3 regions of the Paraburkholderia gardini genome follow, and region 3 is predicted to be linked to each of the others. Evidence: predicted binding sites of a transcription regulator. Region 3 holds the regulator's gene; each other region holds the start of a gene.

Region 1 (6,237 bases), on a different contig from region 3:
TTGGTGTCTTTGTTGATCAGAATCGACATGTATTGACCTCTGTTCGTCTGGCGTCGCACGCGCGTGGGCAGGATATTCTTCGCCCGCGTCGCATGCGCGCCGCCATTCGTAATCCGTGATGAGCGCCGGGGCGGCTTACGCCTTGCCCGCAGCGGCCGCGACGACCTTCTGCGCAGCTTCTTCCATGCTGTCCGCCGCGATGATCGGCAGGCCGGATTCAGCGAGCATCTTCTTGCCGAGGTCTTCGTTCGTGCCCTTCATGCGGACCACGAGCGGCACCTTCAGCGAGACGGCCTTCGAAGCCGCGATCACGCCTTCAGCGATCACATCGCAGCGCATGATGCCGCCGAAGATGTTCACGAGAATCGCCGTCAGGTTCGGGTTCTTCAGCATGATCTTGAACGCTTCCGTGACCTTCTCGGTCGTGGCGCCACCGCCCACGTCGAGGAAGTTCGCCGGTTCGCCGCCGAACAGCTTGATCGTGTCCATGGTTGCCATGGCCAGACCGGCGCCGTTCACGAGACAGCCGATGTTGCCGTCGAGCGAGATGTAGGCGAGGTCGAACTTCGATGCTTCGACTTCAGCCGGATCTTCTTCGTCCAGATCGCGATACGCGACGATTTCCGGATGACGGAACAGTGCGTTCGAATCGAAGTTGAATTTCGCATCAAGCGCGATGACCTTGCCGTCGCCGGTCAGGATCAGCGGGTTGATTTCGGCGAGCGATGCGTCGGTTTCCCAGAATGCCTTGTAGAGGCCCTGCAGGATCGCGCGTGCTTGCGGCAGCGAAGCGGCGGGCACGCCGATCTTCGTTGCGAGTTCGTCGGCTTCGGCGTCCTTCAGGCCGGTCGACGGGTCGACCGCGATCTTGTGGATCAGCTCAGGCGTCTTTTCCGCGACTTCTTCGACGTCCATGCCGCCTTCGCTCGATGCCATCACGACGATCTTCTGCGTAACGCGATCGATCACGAGGCCGACATACAGTTCCTTCTTGATGTCAGCGCCTTCTTCGATCAGCAGACGATTCACCTTCTGGCCTTCCGGGCCGGTCTGGTGCGTGACGAGCTGCATGCCGAGGATCTGGTTCGAGTATTCGCGAACCTGTTCCAGCGTTTTGGCGACCTTCACGCCGCCGCCCTTGCCACGGCCACCCGCGTGGATCTGAGCCTTCACGACCCAAACCGGGCCGCCGAGCTCTTCCGCGGCCTTGACCGCATCATCCACCGAGAAGACCGGCTTGCCGCGCGGTACCGCGACGCCGAATTTCCGCAGGATTTCCTTACCCTGGTACTCGTGAATCTTCATGCGTGATTCCCTTCAGTCTGAGAGTTGGATTGAACTTCGTTTCCGCTTTTATCGCTGTTCAACGACGCGCCGCTCGCGCGGCTTGTCCGTCGGATGCACCTTCCGCGCGCTCCTCTGCTCGCGGCGCGCGGCCGTACCAGCGCGGATAAAACTGCTGCACCGCTTCACCGTCGAATCGCAGCGCGTGGCAGCGACCGAGCTGGAAAGGCGGTTTGTCGGTTGATTCCGTTGCCGGCCTGCCGGCCTGTTCATCCGCGGATACAGGCTCGCTGGCGCCGCGGGCCGGATCTGCGTCTGCTGCTTTCTCGCCGGGCGCGCCGCTGTTCGTGTTCCAGACATCGCCCGCGAACGCCTGGATGGCGGCCGTGGGCATGACCGCGCACAACTCGGTGAGATGCGTGCAGCCGGCGGTGCCACCCAGTAAACGGTTGGCATCGCGACGGAAGTTGTTGAACAGATTGAGCCCGATGAGGGCCCGATAGGCGGGAGTGGCGGTCTGGCAGATGCCCGGATAGGGCACCCAGTCGGACGACGCTTCGGCGTCGACGACGTTGAGCTTGCGATCGATCGTAATGCGGAGCCAGAGTTCATGGATCGGCAGACCGTTGGGCCGGACGCCCGACGCAAGCACCACATCGCGTGGCTTTTCGTCGGTGAGGCATGCCTCGATGTCCCACAGCCCGTCCTCGCGCTCATAGGCTTCCGCACATATTGCGCGGCGATGGCGCAACCGACGGGAAACTGGCGGGGAAAGCGGCATGCGAGAGAGTTAAGGCCGGATTGGGAAACCAGCGAATTTTAGCATACTGGGTATTTGACATTATTCGTGTACGGCTACCCTGCGGCAACCTCGCCCGGGCCAACGCGTCGCGACCTGAAATACGATTAGCGGGCTATTCGCCGCCTTCGGCCCAGTCTTCGTCCATCCCTTTCAGGATCTTGCCGATCGTTGCGCCCGAAAATCCGCGTGCAGCCAGAAAACGCGCCTGTTTCGCGCGCTCGGCGGGCGTTTCAGGAACATGGCCGAATTTCTTGCGCCAGACACCTTGCGCGCGGGCAAGTTCGGTTTCGCGCAACTGCGCACTCGCCTCTTCGATCAACGTCTGGCCGACCGCGTGCTGCTTCAGTTCATTGACGATGCGGCTTGCGCCCATACGCGATGAACGGCGGTGGACCAGGCTTTCGGCGAAGCGCGAATCGGAGAGCCAGCCTTCGGTTTCCAGTATGTCGAGCAGCGCGTCGACGCTGTCGTTTTCTTCGACGAACGGAGCGAGCTTGCGGGCAAGTTCAGCGCGGCTGTATTCGCGACGCGACAGATAGCCGAGAGCACGCCCTTTCAGCGAGCGCACGGGACGTTTGGCGTTGGCGGAGCGGTCTTTGCCGGCAGGCGGCGGGTCACCCGGCGCGCGACGCGAGCGCGAGTAAGTGGGCTCCGCGGGTGCCGGGTCGCTTTCGGAGGTGAAATCTGAAGCGAAGGCACCGGCGGAATTTGAAGCCGACGAACGACGCCCTGCCGCGCGATCATGTGCATCAAACGACTCGAACGAGTCGTCTTCCTGCGGGCCGTCCGCATCTTGCCCTGCACGTCGAGCAGACCGTGGTTCAGGCTGCGAATCAAACTGCGGTGCAGACCGGCCCTTGCGTATCACGCGACGATTACTCTTCTTCGCCCGCGATTTCGGCGCTGACCACGGCGATGTCTGCCATCGTGTTCACACCAAGCGATTCGCGGATGCGGTTTTCAATTTCGCGCGCGATGTCCGCATTCTCACGCAGGAATTCGCGCGCGTTGTCCTTACCCTGGCCAATGCGCTCGCCGTTGTAGCTGTACCAGGCGCCGGCCTTGTCGACGATCTTTGCCTGCACGCCGAGATCGATAACTTCGCCCTGACGCGAAATGCCTTCGCCATAAAGAATGTCGAAGATCGCTTCGCGGAACGGCGGCGCCACCTTGTTCTTGACGACCTTCACGCGCGTTTCGTTACCGATCACCTCGTCGTTCTTCTTGATCGAGCCGATACGGCGGATGTCGAGACGCACCGACGCGTAGAACTTGAGTGCGTTGCCGCCCGTTGTGGTTTCCGGGTTGCCGAACATCACGCCGATCTTCATCCGGATCTGGTTGATGAAGATCACGAGACAGTTCGTACGCTTGATCGTACCGGTGAGCTTGCGCAGCGCCTGGGACATCAGACGCGCCTGCAGACCCGGCAGCGAGTCGCCCATTTCACCTTCGATTTCAGCCTTCGGCACGAGTGCCGCGACCGAGTCGATCACGATCATGTCGATCGAACCCGAGCGCACCAGTGCGTCCGCGATTTCGAGTGCCTGTTCGCCGGTATCCGGCTGCGAAACCAGCAGATCGTTCACGTTCACGCCGAGCTTGGCTGCGTATTGAATATCAAGCGCGTGTTCCGCGTCGATAAACGCTGCCGTGCCGCCCAGTTTCTGCATTTCGGCTACGACCTGCAACGTCAGGGTGGTTTTACCCGACGATTCCGGACCGTAGATTTCGACGACGCGACCACGCGGCAGACCACCGACGCCCAATGCAATGTCGAGGCCGAGCGATCCGGTGGAGACCACCTGGATGTCTTCGGCAACCTCGCCTGCGCCGAGCCGCATGACCGACCCCTTGCCGAACTGCTTTTCAATCTGCGCGAGCGCGGCTGCCAGTGCCTTGCTCTTTTCAGCAGTCAGTCCAGCCGGGCCTTTCTTGCTTTCTTCCATGAATCGTCCTTTGCTATGATGAACGGCGTCTGACGCAGGGTTGCGGTCCGTTTTTGCGGACGGCGCTCTAAACGCAGACACTGTATAAAAAAACAGTGGTTTTGGCAAGCGCGTTTCGCATTCATTTCGATGCGTGCGCAACGCCAGCCCAACCACCACGATTGTTTCGGAGACCGCCGCGCGCCGGGCGACACCACGACGCGGGCAATGCCAGAGCCTCAACGCCTCATGCGAATTCTCATTGCCGAAGACGACAGCATACTCGCGGACGGTCTCGTCCGATCACTCCGCCAGTCGGCCTATGCCGTCGATCACGTGAAGAACGGCGTCGAGGCCGATACCGCGCTTTCGATGCAGACATTCGACCTGCTGATCCTCGATCTCGGCCTGCCGCGCCTGTCCGGGCTCGAGGTGCTGCGGCGCCTGCGGGCGCGCAGTTCGAACATGCCGGTGCTGATTCTCACGGCCGCGGACAGCGTCGACGAACGTGTGAAGGGCCTCGATCTCGGCGCCGACGACTATATGGCCAAGCCTTTCGCCCTGAACGAGCTCGAAGCGCGTGTGCGGGCGCTCACGCGCCGCGGCGCGGGCGGCGGACCGACCGTCGTGAAACATGGTTCGCTGTCGTTCGACCAGGTTGGGCGGATCGCGTACGTGAACGAGCAGGTCGTGGACCTGTCGGCGCGCGAACTCGGCCTGCTGGAAGTGCTGCTGCAGCGGATCGGCCGGCTGGTGTCGAAGGAACAGCTCGTCGATCACCTGTGCGAATGGGGCGAGGAAGTCAGCAATAACGCCATCGAGGTCTACGTTCACCGGCTGCGCAAGAAGATCGAGCCGAGCGGCGTGCGCATCATCACCGTACGCGGACTCGGCTACTGCCTCGAAAAGGCCGCACCGGCACTGGCGCCGGCAGCCGGCGAAGCCGCTGCCACACCGGCGACACCTTCAGCAACAGCCGCCGCAACCGCCGCGCCCGCTCCGGGCGCGATGCCCGCGAGCCACTACTTCAAGTAAGGCCCGCATGCCCGCTCGCCACGAGCACGCCGCCGCGCATCACGCCGAAGTGCCGGCGCCACGGGCGCAAACCGGACAAAGCATGTCGCCGGGTTCGCCAGGCGCATCCGCCACGGCTCTCGACGACGAAGCCCGCGACGCCCGCTACGCCAACCCCTTCGCCCCGCCCGACGAAAGCGAGGCCGCTGCCGCAGCCCGTCCGCGCTCGCTCTTCGGCGAAATTCTCGACTGGATGCTCGCGCCGCTGCTGCTGCTGTGGCCGATGAGTCTGGCGGTCACCTATCTCGTCGCCAAATCCATCGCGAACGGCCCGTTCGACCGTGCGCTCGAAACCGATGCCTACGTGCTCGCGCGGCAGATTCATCCGGTGAACGGCGTCGCGGAACTGTCGCTGCCCGATTCGACCCGCGATTTCCTGCGCACGGACAACATCGACAGCGTGTTCTACCAGGTGCTTGGCACGCGCGGCGAACTGGTCGGCGGCGACCGCGACATGCCGCTGCCGCACGAGGAAGACCGGCCGCAACCGGGCATCGTCGCGTTTCGCGACGACGTGCTGCGCGGCAACGACATCCGCGTCGCGTACACGACCGTCGAGTTTCCGCAGATGCCCGGTGCCCAGCCGGTGTTGCTGCAGGTGGCCGAAACGCTCGACAAGCGTAGCCAGCTTGCCAACGACATCATCAAAGGCGTGATCCTGCCGCAGTTCGTGATCCTGCCGCTCGCGATCCTGCTGGTGTGGTTCGGGCTCTCGCGCGGGCTCGCGCCGCTGCACGCGCTGCAGTCGAACATCCGCGCGCGTCGTCCAGACGACCTGTCGCCGCTCGAAGCCCGACGCGCGCCGCCGGAAATCGAGCCGCTCGTGACGTCGTTCAACGACCTCCTGACCCGCCTCGAACAGAACATGGAGCTGCAAAAGCGCTTTATCGCCGACGCCGCGCATCAGATGAAGACGCCGCTCGCCGGTCTGCGCACGCAGGCGGAACTGGCGCTGCGGCAGGATGCGCCGGCGGAAGTGCATCGTTCGCTCGAACAGATCGCGACCAGCTCGGAGCACGCCGCGCGGCTCGTCACGCAGTTGCTGGCGCTCGCGCGGGCGGAAAACCGGATGTCCGGGCAGATCTTCACCCCGGTCGAAATCACGGAAGTGGCCCGCAACGCCGTGCGCGACTGGGTTCAGGCCGCCCT
Region 2 (6,237 bases), on a different contig from region 3:
CTGCTTCAGGTCGGTGATCATCCGCAGGCGCCGGACGCAGAACGTTTTCTGAACCCAGCCGCGCGACAAGCAACTCCATCAGGCGGGCATGGTCTGCGGGCGACCCACCTGGTTCGGGGAACAGCGAGCGGGATGCAGGAACGGCCGGCTGCACGTCGCGCGCGTCGATCCGGATGGCGATGACTGCGGCGGCCAGTTCGACGCGCGAAAGGCGCTCACGCAGCAGCCGCACAAGATGCTCTTCGTGCCACGTCGGTTCGGCCAGCGCGATATCGATCGTTGTAGGTTCAATTGCCGCGCGGCCGCGCTCGTGCTCAAGCTGGATTTCGAACCGCGCAAGGGCGAGTTGCTGGTTCACGAGCCAGCCGGTCATCTGGACGATGAGCCGACGCGCAGCAAAAAGACAGGACTCGGCATGTCCGATGCGGTCCGGCATCTCCAGCCGCGCGGAGAACGCCGGCGGCAACTCAAGCCAGTCGTATACCTCGGGCGCAGCGCCCGTTGCACGGTCAATCATGTCAAGCAACGCGATTCCGCAGCGCTTTTTTAGTCCCGCGCGCGGTAGCCGCATCAGCTCACCGATCGTCTGACAGCCCACGCCCGCGAACCATTCTGCATATTTTCGTGCGGGCGGCAGTAGCACGACCGGCAGTCGCGACAGTCTTCCCAGGAGTGATCGGTGAGAGAGCGCCCAACCACCGCGCCGGGCAAGCAGCCAGGCACCTTCTCCCGTTGGAGCTGCGGCGAACGATGCAGTCACACCTATTGCATTGGCGACGCCCCTCATGGCACGCAGCAAAGGGCGAATGCCCCCGAAAAGACGGAGGCTCGCCGACACGTCGACGAGGACAGAGTTTTCTTCGGCGAGCGTGATCTGGGGTGAAAACTGCATCAAGCTCGTGGCCAGCGCACTCAACGTGTCCCGCTCCCGATCGACGTCGCGTTCACGAACCTCAGCATCGGGCACAAGCGTCAGAACGCCGGAGCGCCGCATGCCGGCACGTACACCGGCCGCGCGCGCGGCGCCATCGAACGCGACGACCCGCTCCCGCTCGACAACGGCGAACGCCGCGCCGGGTTCAGAGGACCACATCGGCCGGAATACTTCGAGGCACAGCGACGGGAGGTGGACTCCGATCCACAATTGCATGTCGGTTCTGGTTCAGGATAGGCGAAGGAGTAAGCGGCACGAACAGGGGTTCATCGCGCCTCGGTCCGCGACGCTTCACGAATTCCACGTTGACGCCACCTCGTGCTGACCGCAGGGCCAGCCTTAGCGGTGCAGGCGAAGAGTCTGCCGCCGCCGCAAGCGGCCGTACCATTACAAAGAGGGTCTCCGCGGTCTGAGCGGCTAAATGCAGCCGGCGCAACGCCTCTGGCCTCGCGTGACTTTGCCAAAAGACAAGTACCGCGCACGTTCCCGCTCGCAGCACCTGCTCGGCAGACCAGAGGGCATCGGCCGTCGATGTCGCACGTAACACAGTGAGATTTTTCCCCGTCATCCCCCACCACCCGAATGCGCTCAACTGCAGACGATGGGGCGGCTGGATCAAAATGACCGGGCGTGCGTCACTTAGGGCCAGAGCTGGTCTCATCAGCCTCAACTCACCGCATCCGGCTTGTTGTACCAGCAAGTCTGTGAGCGCCCCGACTGGCCAACCGCCACCAGGCAACTCGGAGGCCATCGCATCGTTTCCGCACGGAATCACCCGCGTTCCGCCCGCAGCAAGCTGGGAGCCGCGCCAGAGCATTATTCCCCCCACGCCCGGATACATAGTCGCATCGACCAGAGCATCGATAGAACGTGTCCGCTCGTCTGGCGGGCATATCTGCGCGGTAACGGTGGCGGGGCGGGTCATGGCAACGGCTGGCTGAATACTGTATGGATATACAGTGATTCTAGCGCAAAATTCCAAAGCCGCTGCGGTATTGCGGGAAACGGAATTTGTTGGACTACCGCGCAGTTAGCCAGGGTCGAAGGTCAAAAATTGACTGGCCTGGCTGGAAAGCCCTCTTGCTTCTATGGGACGCCGTCCCCCAACCGGTAGCTCGTCGTCATGTGCGGCGAGCTCGGCGGTACCCGATCAACGCGATGCCTGGACAATCGAGTCATTGCTGCCCGGTGACATTGCTGCCTTCGCGCCAATGGGCCATCCCCTCCGTTATTGCGTAGTAGACAATGACCAGTCCAGAGAGCGGGTCAGCCCACCACCATCCTAGAAGGGCATTCAAGGCCACGCCGACGAGCACGGCACCTGCCAGGTAGGCGTCAATTACGGTCACGCGCGATTCGGCGGTCAAGACCGGATTGTCGAGTTGTCGTCCCGTGACTTTCTTACCCCAGGCCAGGAGCAGCATCGCAAGCACTGTCACGGCAAGCCACACGATGCCGAGAACAGACGGAGCTGGGCGACCACCTGCGATAAGGATGTATACGGTTTGAACGATGACATAGGCTGCCAGCGCGAGAAAGGCTACACCGATCAGGCGCAGGGCAAGCTTTTCGTTATGTCGCTTGCTCTCGGTGAGGTGCCAGACGACGACCACAGACGCAAAGATTTCGATCAGTGAATCGAGACCGAATCCCGCCAACGCCACAGAGCCGGCTTGTAGCGCGGCAACGGCGACTACGACCACACCTACGACATTCCAGCCAAGGGTGACGTATTCGAGGTTAAGGCCGCACCGCAGCAAGCCCGCGCGAGACTGGTTGCTTGCAGCGCAAACATTCGCGGTATCGGGATTGTTCATCGTGGAATCTTTCAATGGGTGGAGTGGCATCACGAATCAAACTGCCGAGACAGTCGATAACTCAGCCGGCCGTCAGGTTTGGAACGAAACTGCTTCAAGGTGAAGTTTGACTTGAAATTGTCTGACACGTGGCGGCTCAACTCTTGGGCTTCAACCTGATAGTTTCGGCTCCGGCGTACGAAAAAGTCCGTCTCTTGAGAGTACCCCAACATAATTAAACAAACGTAGGCATCCGAAATTTATCGGCGGCCGGAATCAATAACGCAACGACCTCTTCGGCAAGTGCTCCGCCTGAATCGCCCTCTATCCGGGAGATCGCCGGTCAGATTGGAGCGACGCTGCGGCGAGCGAAGAAATCGCGGGATAAAGGGGCGGATAGCCCGTCTGACCTTCATTCGGTGCTGTGCTGTGCGCACTGGGGGCGATCTCTTGGGCACGCGCCGGATTGACCCGATAATAACGAGGTACTGCATGTGACCGGCGGGCTGGAATATAGCAACAGTTTATTGACCAGATAGCTTTTGCTGGCGACTGAACAGTGTCCATTGTTTAATTTCTTGTGTTCCTGCCGAGCCGTTTTTGCTCGCCGCATGACGGTTCGTCGTCGTCCTATTTCTTCGCCGCGCTACCGCGCGACACGCTCTTGCGACGTGTCTGGTTCGAAGCGGGGGGCTTCTGTCCCGTCAGATCAGGAGCAGCCATCGCCACCTCCAACGCTTTCTGGTCAAGCCCGAGTTGCATCCGCATCTGACGTAGAAACTGCCTGGCGTTCTCGGCCAGCGGCGTGCCGGGCCTGAACACGAGCACGCCGGTGAAGACCGCTTCGATGTCGATCGGTTTGACGACCAGACCACGTTCAACAAAATCCAGTGCAACGATCGGATGTGCGAGACCGATTCCTACCCCAGCGAGCGCGAGTTCGCAGACCGTATGGGAGTAGGGCGTCTCGACCAGCGGTTTTAGCGCAATGCCCAAGCTGGTCAGTTGAGTTTCCAGCCGCAAGCGCGTGCTGTCTTCGGGATTGAGTGCGATAAACGGCGTATCTACCAACTCTGCCGCCTTGATGGACGATCGCCCCGCGAGCGGGTGTCGCGCGCTCATCACCGCCACGCCGGGCATTCTGACGAACGCGGAATGCTCGAGACCGGCCATGGACATCTCGTCTGACATCAGACCGAAATCCACCTGCCCTGCCGAGACTTTCTCGTGAACCTCGCGCGAGCTCATTACCTGTAGCGAGATCTGCACGTCGCGCGCGGCGGCGTCGAATGCTGCAATGACTCGCGGCAAAAATCCCGTGCCCAATGCGGGTAGCGAGGCAATCGCCAGCCGTCCCAAACCATACGAGCGAAGACTGCGGATGCGGTGCTCGATGACTTCAAACCCAAGGAAATACCGGTCGACGTCGCGCATCAACGCGATGGCTTCCTGGGTTGGCACGAGGCGGCTGCGCACACGCTCGAACAGCTTGAAGTCCGCCATTGTTTCCAGGCGCCGGATCGCCTGACTGACGGCTGGCTGCGAAATCTCTAGCAGACCCGCTGCCTTACTCGTGCTGCCGGCCGTCATGACCGCACGGAACACTTCGATATCGCGTATCCCCATATAACCCCTGCTTATCGACCTAATTATTTCTGATGTTGAGTCAAACCCGCAGGTAAGTAAACTTCATTTCATCAATTTCGCTTCCCAAGGCACTTCAAGACAGCTATGAAAGACATCGACCAGAACCCGCCCGCTCATCAGCCGTTTCGCAGCCTCTCGCCCGCAGTCATGCGCGCCTCGACCGTCGTGTTCGATTCGCTGGCCGACTTCGCGCGCCGCAAGGAGCGGCAGCCGGACGGTTTCAGTTACGGGATTACCGGCACGCCCACCGCGCGTGAACTGGAGCGCCGGATCGCGGCACTCGAGGGTGGGGCCCACTGCGTGGTCACGCCGTCGGGCCAGTCCGCGTTGATGACGACGGTGATGGGCTTCGTTCGAGGCGGCGACCATCTGCTCGTCTCAGCCGCCTGTTACGGTGCGCTGAAGACGTTCGCACAGAACTGGCTGGCCCGATTCAACGTCGACGTGGAACTCTATCCGCCGGCGATCGGCGCCGACATCGAAAAGTATCTCAAGCCGAACACGAAGTTGATCTGCATGGAGTCGCCCGGCACGGTCACGATGGAAATGCCGGACATTCCGGCAATCGTGGCAGTGGCGAAGCGTCATGGTGTGATGACGATGATGGACAACACCTGGGCCAGCCCGCTCGCTTTCCGGCCGCTCGATCACGGCGTCGACTTCAGTGTCGAGGCGGCTACCAAGCTGTTCGGAGGCCACTCCGATTTGTTGCTGGGTTCGATCAGCATGAACGACACGGGCTATTACGCGACGCTGCGTGAAACGCAAAGCATTCTCGGGCAGCAGACGAGCCCTGACGACTGTTTCCTCGTACTGCGCGGACTTGAGACGTTACAGGTGCGGTTTGCCGCGCAGAGTCGCACCGCGCTGGAGATCGCCGAAGCCCTGGAGCGGCAGCCGGTGGTCGACAAGGTATTGTTTCCCGCGCTGGCGTCGGACACAGGCCACGACTTGTGGAAGCGGGACTTCAACGGCAATGGCTGTCTCTTTTCGCTGATTCTCAAGCCCGCACCGGAGCCAGCTTTCACCGCCTTTTTTGACGCATTGCAGCACTTTTCCATCGGTGCAAGCTGGGGCGGTGTGCACAGTCTCGCGGCCTACTACCCGGCGCCGTTGCAGGCGGACCGACCGTTCCCGCTAACCGATCAGCCCATCATCAGGCTTTCGATCGGACTGGAAGCTCCCGGGTTGCTGTTGCAGGACTTGCAGGCGGCGCTCGATGCGTTCGGGCGCGTGGCAGACGGAGCCGGCGCATGACCACCGAACATTCAAACCGAACTTTGGAGGAGAGCAAGATGAACCGATTTAAAAATTGGGTGCGCCAGACCCGATCCGCCGCCTGGCTCGTACTCGGCTTACTGGCCGGTGCGGTCACCCAGGCTCAGGCGGCCGATCTCCTCGCGAGCGCAAAATCAACCGGCGTGCTTCGTGTGGCCAATACGCAAAGCAGTCCGCCGTGGAGCCTGCTAGACAACAGTAACCAGCCTGCCGGATACGACGTCGAAATTGCCAAGGAGTTGGCGAAGCGGATCGGCGTGCCGAAGGTCGTCTTCGTCGCCGACTCGTTCAAGAATTTCGTCGAAGGGCTGAAGTCGGGCAAGTACGACATCGTGATGAACGACCTGACTCCGACACCCGAGCGCAGCAAGCAGGTTGACTTTGGTCTTCCGTACGGCGTGGAAGACTTCCGCATTTTCGTGCGGGTGGATAACACTGACATCAAGGGTCAGCGCGACCTGAAGGGTAAGCGTGTTGGGGTCACCACCGGCTCCAGCAACGAGACCTGGGCGCGGACGCATCTCAAGGACTCGGATATCCGTAGCTACGACAATGGTGGTCTCGTTTTCAGCGATCTGGGCA
Region 3 (6,237 bases):
GGCACCGGCGCCGGCGACAGGGTGACGGGGCCGGCGTACGCTGGTACGGCCCGCGCATCGGCCTGTTCCGCCGACAGATGACGTTCCGCGAGCAGCTTCAGGGCCAGCGTGACGAGCGCCAGCAGCGCGAGCACGGAGGCCACGGCGAACGCCGCGGAAAAGTTGTATTCGTTGTAGAGAATCTCGACGTGCAGCGGCATCGTGTCGGTCTGCCCGCGAATATGGCCCGACACCACCGATACCGCGCCGAACTCGCCCATCGCGCGCGCGTTACAGAGAATCACGCCGTACAGCAGTCCCCAGCGCACATTCGGCAGCGTGACGCGGCGGAAAATCTGCCAGCCCGATGCGCCGAGCACATGGGCGGCTTCTTCTTCGTCGTTGCCCTGCGCCTGCATCAGCGGAATCAGCTCGCGCGCGACGAACGGGAACGTAACGAAGATCGTCGCGAGCACGATGCCCGGCACGGCGAAGATGATCTGCACGTTGTGATCCTGGAGCCACGGCCCGAACCAGCCCTGCGCGCCGAACATCAGCACGTAGACCAGACCCGAGATCACCGGCGACACGGAGAACGGCAAGTCGATCAGCGTCGTGAGGAGCGCCTTGCCGCGGAATTCGAACTTCGCGATACACCACGATGCGGCAAGCCCGAACACGAGATTGAGCGGCACGGCGATTGCCGCGGTGATCACGGTGAGCTTGATGGCCGACAGCGCATCCGGATCGGCAAGCGCTTCGAAATAGAAGCCGACACCCTTGCTGAACGCCTGATAGAACACCGCCGCGAGCGGCACGACGAGAAAGAGCGCGAGAAACAGCAGCGCAATGCCGATCAGCAGCCAGCGCACGGCGCGTCTTTCCGTCACCGGATCGGGGCGACGGCGCACTGCTTCGGCCTTGAGCGGGTTAGCCGGGACTGTCGTCACGGAATCGCGGCTCATTGCGCACCTCCGGAAACGACAGCGTCTGCCGGACTGTTCGCGTGCGACCCCGGCGGCAACGACGGCCCTGACGCCCCGCGGCTCGTACGCCGTTGCAGATACCACTGCAGCGTGTTGATCAGCAGCAGCATCAGGAACGACACGACCAGCATGACAACCGCCAGCGCCGTCGCGCCCGCATAGTCGTACTGTTCGAGCTTGGTGATGATGAGAAGCGAGGTGATTTCAGATTTCATCGGCACGTTGCCCGCGATGAAAATCACCGAGCCGTACTCGCCGAGCGCACGGGCGAAGGCCAGCGCGAAACCTGTCAGCAGCGCGGGAAAAACGGCGGGCAGCACGACCCGGCGAAACGTCAGCCAGCGCGACGCACCGAGGCAGGCAGCGGCTTCTTCCTGTTCGCGCTCGAACTCCTCCAGCACCGGCTGCACAGTACGCACGACAAACGGCAAACCGATGAACGTCAGCGCGACCAGCACGCCCGCCGGCGTGAACGCGACCTTGATGCCGAGCGGCACGAGAAACTGTCCGAGCCAGCCGTTGCCCGCATACACGGCGGCAAGCGAAATACCGGCCACGGAGGTCGGCAGCGCGAACGGCAGATCGACGACCGCATCGACGAGACGTCTGAACGGAAACGTATAGCGCACCAGCACCCACGCCACCAGAAAGCCGAATACGGCATTGATCAGCGCGCCGCCCAGCGCGGCGAAGAATGTCAGCCGGTACGACGCGAGCACGCGCGGCGACGTCACGGCGCGCACGAACTGCGGCCAGTCGAGCGTCGCGGTTTTCAGGAAGGTCGCCGCAAGCGGAATCAACACCACGAGGCTCAGATACGCCACCGTGATACCGAGTGTCAGGCCGAAGCCGGGTAACGCGCTCGGCTTGCGGAAGGTCAACGTCGTCATGCTGGATGCTCGTTCGGGGTTAAAACCGCTTTCAATTCACGCTCGAAACAGGTGAAGGCGGGTTCAGCCGGATTGAAACTCAGGGGCCCATCCAGTCAGAAAGGCGCACCCGACGGGCACGCCTTTCTGGCCTTACTGCTGATCCTCATGCTCATACATCGCGAGGGAACGGCTTCACTGCGGCTGATAGATCGAATCGAAGACGCCGCCGTCCGCGAAGTGAGTCTTCTGGGCGTTGGCCCAGCCGCCAAAGCTGTCGTCGACGGTGTAGAGCTTCAGCTTCGGAAACTTCGCCGTCAGCGCGGCCGGCACCTTGTCCGAACGCGGCCGGTAAAAATTCTTCGCGGCGATCTCCTGGCCTTCCTCGCTATACAGGAAGTTCAGATACGCCTCGGCCAGCTTGCGTGTGCCATGTCTATCGACGACCTTGTCGACCACCGCGACCGGCGGTTCAGCCAGGATACTCACCGAAGGCACGACGATCTCGAACTTGTCCGCGCCGAATTCCTTGATCGACAGGAACGCCTCGTTTTCCCACGCAATCAGCACGTCGCCGATATCGCGCTGCACGAAGCTCGTCGTCGCGCCGCGTGCGCCGGAATCGAGCACGCCTGCATTCTTGTAGAGCTTGCTGACGAACTCCTTCGCCTTCTGGGCGTTGCCGCCCGGCTGATGTTCGGCATAGGCCCACGCGGCCAGATAGTTCCAGCGCGCGCCGCCCGATGTCTTCGGGTTCGGCGTCACGATCGACACGCCGGGCTTCACAAGATCGTCCCAATCCTTGATGTGCTTCGGGTTGCCCTTGCGCACGAGAAACACGATCGTCGAGGTGTACGGCGACGCATTGTCCGGCAGACGCTTCTGCCAGTTCCTGTCGATAAGCCCTTTGGCGGCCAGCGCGTCGATGTCGTAAGCCAGCGCGAGCGTCACCACGTCGGCCTGCAACCCGTCGAGCACCGAGCGCGCCTGGGCGCCCGAGCCGCCGTGCGACTGCTTGAACGTGACCTGCTCGCCGGTCTTCGCCTTCCATTCCTTGCCGAACGCCTGGTTGATGTCCTGATACAACTCGCGTGTTGGGTCGTATGAGACGTTCAACAACGTCGTCGCATCCGCTGCGTGCGCCTGAGCGGCGAAACCGGCCGCTGCCGCGACGCCCAGCGCGAGCGCCGTAACGATTTGTCGTGTCCTGCCTGCCAGCCCCGTGCTGCTGTTCATTGACGAATTCTCCGGTCTGTTCTTTCGTTATTGCGGCGTGTGTGCGTTGCTTTGCATCGATTGAGAGGCAGTCTATCGAACGGCCTTCATCATTAAAAATAATTGTTCTTCATTTTTTAATACTTAAAAGTGGTAACGACCGCCCGGCGCGGTGTTGCGGCACGAATCCGGGTGCAATAGCGTCAAAAAACGCCGTTCCAGCGGCGCCGGTCCGGGCGAACTTAAAGTAAAGCTTGAAATGTGCGGATTACTGTATAAAAATACAGTCACCTGTTCATCCATACAGTGGCGCCATGACCAAACTCACCGCACGACAGCAGCAGGTTTTCGATCTGATCCGCCGGGCGATCGAACGCACCGGCTTCCCGCCCACCCGCGCGGAGATTGCAGCCGAACTCGGTTTCAGCTCGGCGAACTCGGCGGAAGAACATTTGCGCGCGCTGGCGCGCAAAGGCGTGATCGAGCTTGCAGCGGGCGCCTCGCGTGGCATCCGTCTGCTGTTGGGTTCGGATGACAGCCCTTATCAGTTCACGCTGCCCCACTCGAGCATCATGCAGCTGTCGCTGCCGCTGATCGGCCGGGTTGCAGCAGGTAGCCCGATCCTCGCGCAGGAACATATCTCGCAGCATTACGCATGTGACCCGGCGCTCTTTTCGAGCAAGCCAGACTACCTGCTGAAGGTCCGCGGGCTGTCGATGCGCGACGCGGGCATCTTCGACGGCGACCTGCTCGCCGTCCAGAAGAAGAGCGAAGCGAAAGACGGGCAGATCATCGTGGCCCGGATCGGCGACGACGTGACGGTAAAGCGCCTGAAGCGCCGGCCGGACGGTATCGAACTGATCGCCGAGAATCCCGATTACGACAACATCTTTGTTCAGGCCGGCAGCGGGGAATTCGCGCTCGAAGGCATTGCAGTCGGGCTGATCCGCCCGACTGAATTCTGAACTTCGCCTGGAGAGTTACATGGAACGTCTTGCCCGCCTGCTCCCTTTCCGTCAGTTCGGACGTCTGCGTCATCTGCGCAACCTGGTGCCGTGCGGGGCGCTCGACGTTCTCCATGCGCCGTCGCTGTTCGAGCGTGACGCAACGACAGAAACGCCCACGCTGCCTTCCGCAATGCCGGCGTTTGCGCGTGTCTCGCTGAATTCCGGGCTGAATGCGGAGCCGGGGCGCCGCGCCCCGGTGCGCGTGTATCACGGGCCGTCACGACTCATCATGGTGGGAACGGTCGACGCCGTATGCAGCATGATCGATCGCTGCATCGCCGAAGAAAGCGCGGCGATGCAAGGCGCGCTGTTCGAATAACTGAAGGCGCGCGAGAGCGGTTTCCCGCGGCTGTGTCGCTGTGTGGCGCGTCACAAGGGATCGTTTCCGCTTTGTTGCGGTCAACGTTAAATAACATTTAACGTTGACCGCAACTTATGAGTGTTCTGATACCCACACGAAACCGACGGCCCTTCCACGCGTTCGTGATCACGATCGTTGTTGTCGCTGTTATCGCTGCGCTTGGGTATGGTTATGCGTCGCCTTACGTCGCGCTCGATCGCCTGAAGCGTGCCGCCGACGCACGCGATGCCGAAACGGTCAATGAATACGTCGACTTTCCGGCGCTGCGCGACAGCCTGAAGCAGCAGGTCACCGGCCTGCTCGCACGGCGGCTCGATGCGCAACACAACGGCAATCCGCTTGCCGCGATCGGCGCAATGATCGGCGTTGCATTGATTGGTCCGCTGGTGGACGCGTACGCGACACCAGATGGCGTCGCCGCATTGCTGAATGGCATGCCGCCGCGCGGCGAACCCGGCGAACGGCCGCCCGAGCCGGCTGGCCCGGTGGCGAATGGCGCAACGGGTGGTCAGACGGACGCACCGTCGGCTGGAACGGCAACGGCGCCCGCATCTTCAACCGTGGTCCAGCAGACGCCGCCCCAGCCGCCGCAAACTACCGCGGGCTATCGCGGAATCAACGAGTTCGTCGTCACGTATCAGCACGGCGTCGGCGATACGCGCTATTCCGCGATCCTGCGCCGCGATGGACTCTTTTCGTGGAAGCTGTCCGCCGTCGATCTCAACGGCTGAACAGCGTCTCTACCCCGAGATCGGGTGGAGCCTCAGGCAGCCGCCTGTTGCTGCTCCGCCACTGAAGAACACGCAACCAGGATGCTGCACGAGACACGATCCAGCAGCGGCGTGTTGCCCGCGCCCATCCACCATCGCGAAAGGCCGGTACGGCATCGATGGCCGACCACGACCAGGTCGACCTGCAACTGGTTCGCCAGACTGGCGATTTCATCGATCGGATTCCCGAACGCAAAATGCCCGTGCGCCTGAACGCCGCGTTCGGTGAGCCAGTTCACGCCTTCCTCGAGAATGTCGCGGGCGGTGTCTTCGAAACGGCCACAGGCGACATCGGTGAGCAAACCCGCGCTCTGCGCGATGCTCGAGCGCATGTCGACGACCGACAGCAGGTGCGTTTCGGCCTTCAGGTCCAGTGCAAGGTCAGCGCCGCAACGCAGCGCCTTGCGGCCTTCGCGCGAGCCGTCGTAGCACAGCAGGATTTTTTGGTAGCTCGCCATGGTCATCTCCCATCCGCGTCGATCGCGGCTTCACTTCAATCATGGTGCGCCGCAATTCAGGTTGCAAGGGATGGAAAACGCCAGGTGCGTCGCCACCGCATTTGATGCCCTGCCGCAGTGCAAAAGATGCCCCGGCGCTGTGCCATGACGCCCAGCGCATCGCCAGCGATGCCCTTAGAATAGCCTGCCCCCGCCTCGCAGGCGTCGCGGGCGTTTTTCAACGCAGGCTCGAAACGAACGGAGCAGGTCTCGTCCCATGTCAGCCGCTGCAATCGAATTCGAAGACGTGAAGAAGCATTATGGAGATAAGACCGTCGTCGACGGCCTCTCGTTCCACGTGCGCGCCGGTGAGTGTTTCGGCCTGCTCGGCCCGAACGGCGCCGGCAAGACGACGACCCTGCGCATGCTGCTCGGCATCGCCGCACCCGATGCGGGCACGATCCGTCTTTGCGGTGAGCCGATCCCGTCGCGGGCGCGTTACGCGCGCATGCGCGTGGGCGTCGTACCGCAGTTCGACAATCTCGATCCCGATTTCACCGTCCGCGAGAATCTGCTGGTGTTCGGCCGCTACTTCGGCCTGAGCGCGGTAAAG

The links. The regulator LexA, encoded in region 3, represses DNA repair genes until DNA is damaged. The targets are predictions, from matches to a motif close to ACTGTATNNNNATACAGT.
Region 1: recA (recombinase RecA) is a predicted target of LexA. The motif match lies at 4,115-4,132, and genes of this name have one in related genera.
Region 2: imuA (translesion DNA synthesis-associated protein ImuA) is a predicted target of LexA. The motif match lies at 1,878-1,895, and genes of this name have one in related genera.

The regions. Positions count from the first base shown of each region.
Region 1 covers NZ_CAJQZB010000002.1:291,859-298,095, reverse strand. The annotation lists gene sucD (succinate--CoA ligase subunit alpha) at 1-29, opposite strand, end outside; gene sucC (ADP-forming succinate--CoA ligase subunit beta) at 136-1,305, opposite strand; gene LPA37_RS03235 (DUF2889 domain-containing protein) at 1,364-2,065, opposite strand; gene recX (recombination regulator RecX) at 2,199-2,954, opposite strand; gene recA (recombinase RecA) at 2,962-4,035, opposite strand; gene LPA37_RS03220 (response regulator transcription factor) at 4,264-5,049, shown strand; gene LPA37_RS03215 (sensor histidine kinase) at 5,132-6,237, shown strand, end outside.
Region 2 covers NZ_CAJQZB010000016.1:100,549-106,785, reverse strand. The annotation lists gene LPA37_RS13600 (Y-family DNA polymerase) at 1-1,150, opposite strand, end outside; gene imuA (translesion DNA synthesis-associated protein ImuA) at 1,080-1,775, opposite strand; gene LPA37_RS13590 (cation transporter) at 2,110-2,751, opposite strand; gene LPA37_RS13585 (LysR substrate-binding domain-containing protein) at 3,361-4,356, opposite strand; gene metC (cystathionine beta-lyase) at 4,462-5,634, shown strand; gene LPA37_RS13575 (ABC transporter substrate-binding protein) at 5,631-6,237, shown strand, end outside.
Region 3 covers NZ_CAJQZB010000005.1:98,558-104,794, forward strand. The annotation lists gene cysW (sulfate ABC transporter permease subunit CysW) at 1-944, opposite strand, end outside; gene cysT (sulfate ABC transporter permease subunit CysT) at 941-1,855, opposite strand; gene LPA37_RS05850 (sulfate ABC transporter substrate-binding protein) at 2,030-3,070, opposite strand; gene lexA (transcriptional repressor LexA) at 3,364-4,014, shown strand; gene LPA37_RS05860 (hypothetical protein) at 4,034-4,375, shown strand; gene LPA37_RS05865 (DUF2939 domain-containing protein) at 4,492-5,148, shown strand; gene LPA37_RS05870 (universal stress protein) at 5,181-5,645, opposite strand; gene nodI (nodulation factor ABC transporter ATP-binding protein NodI) at 5,830-6,237, shown strand, end outside.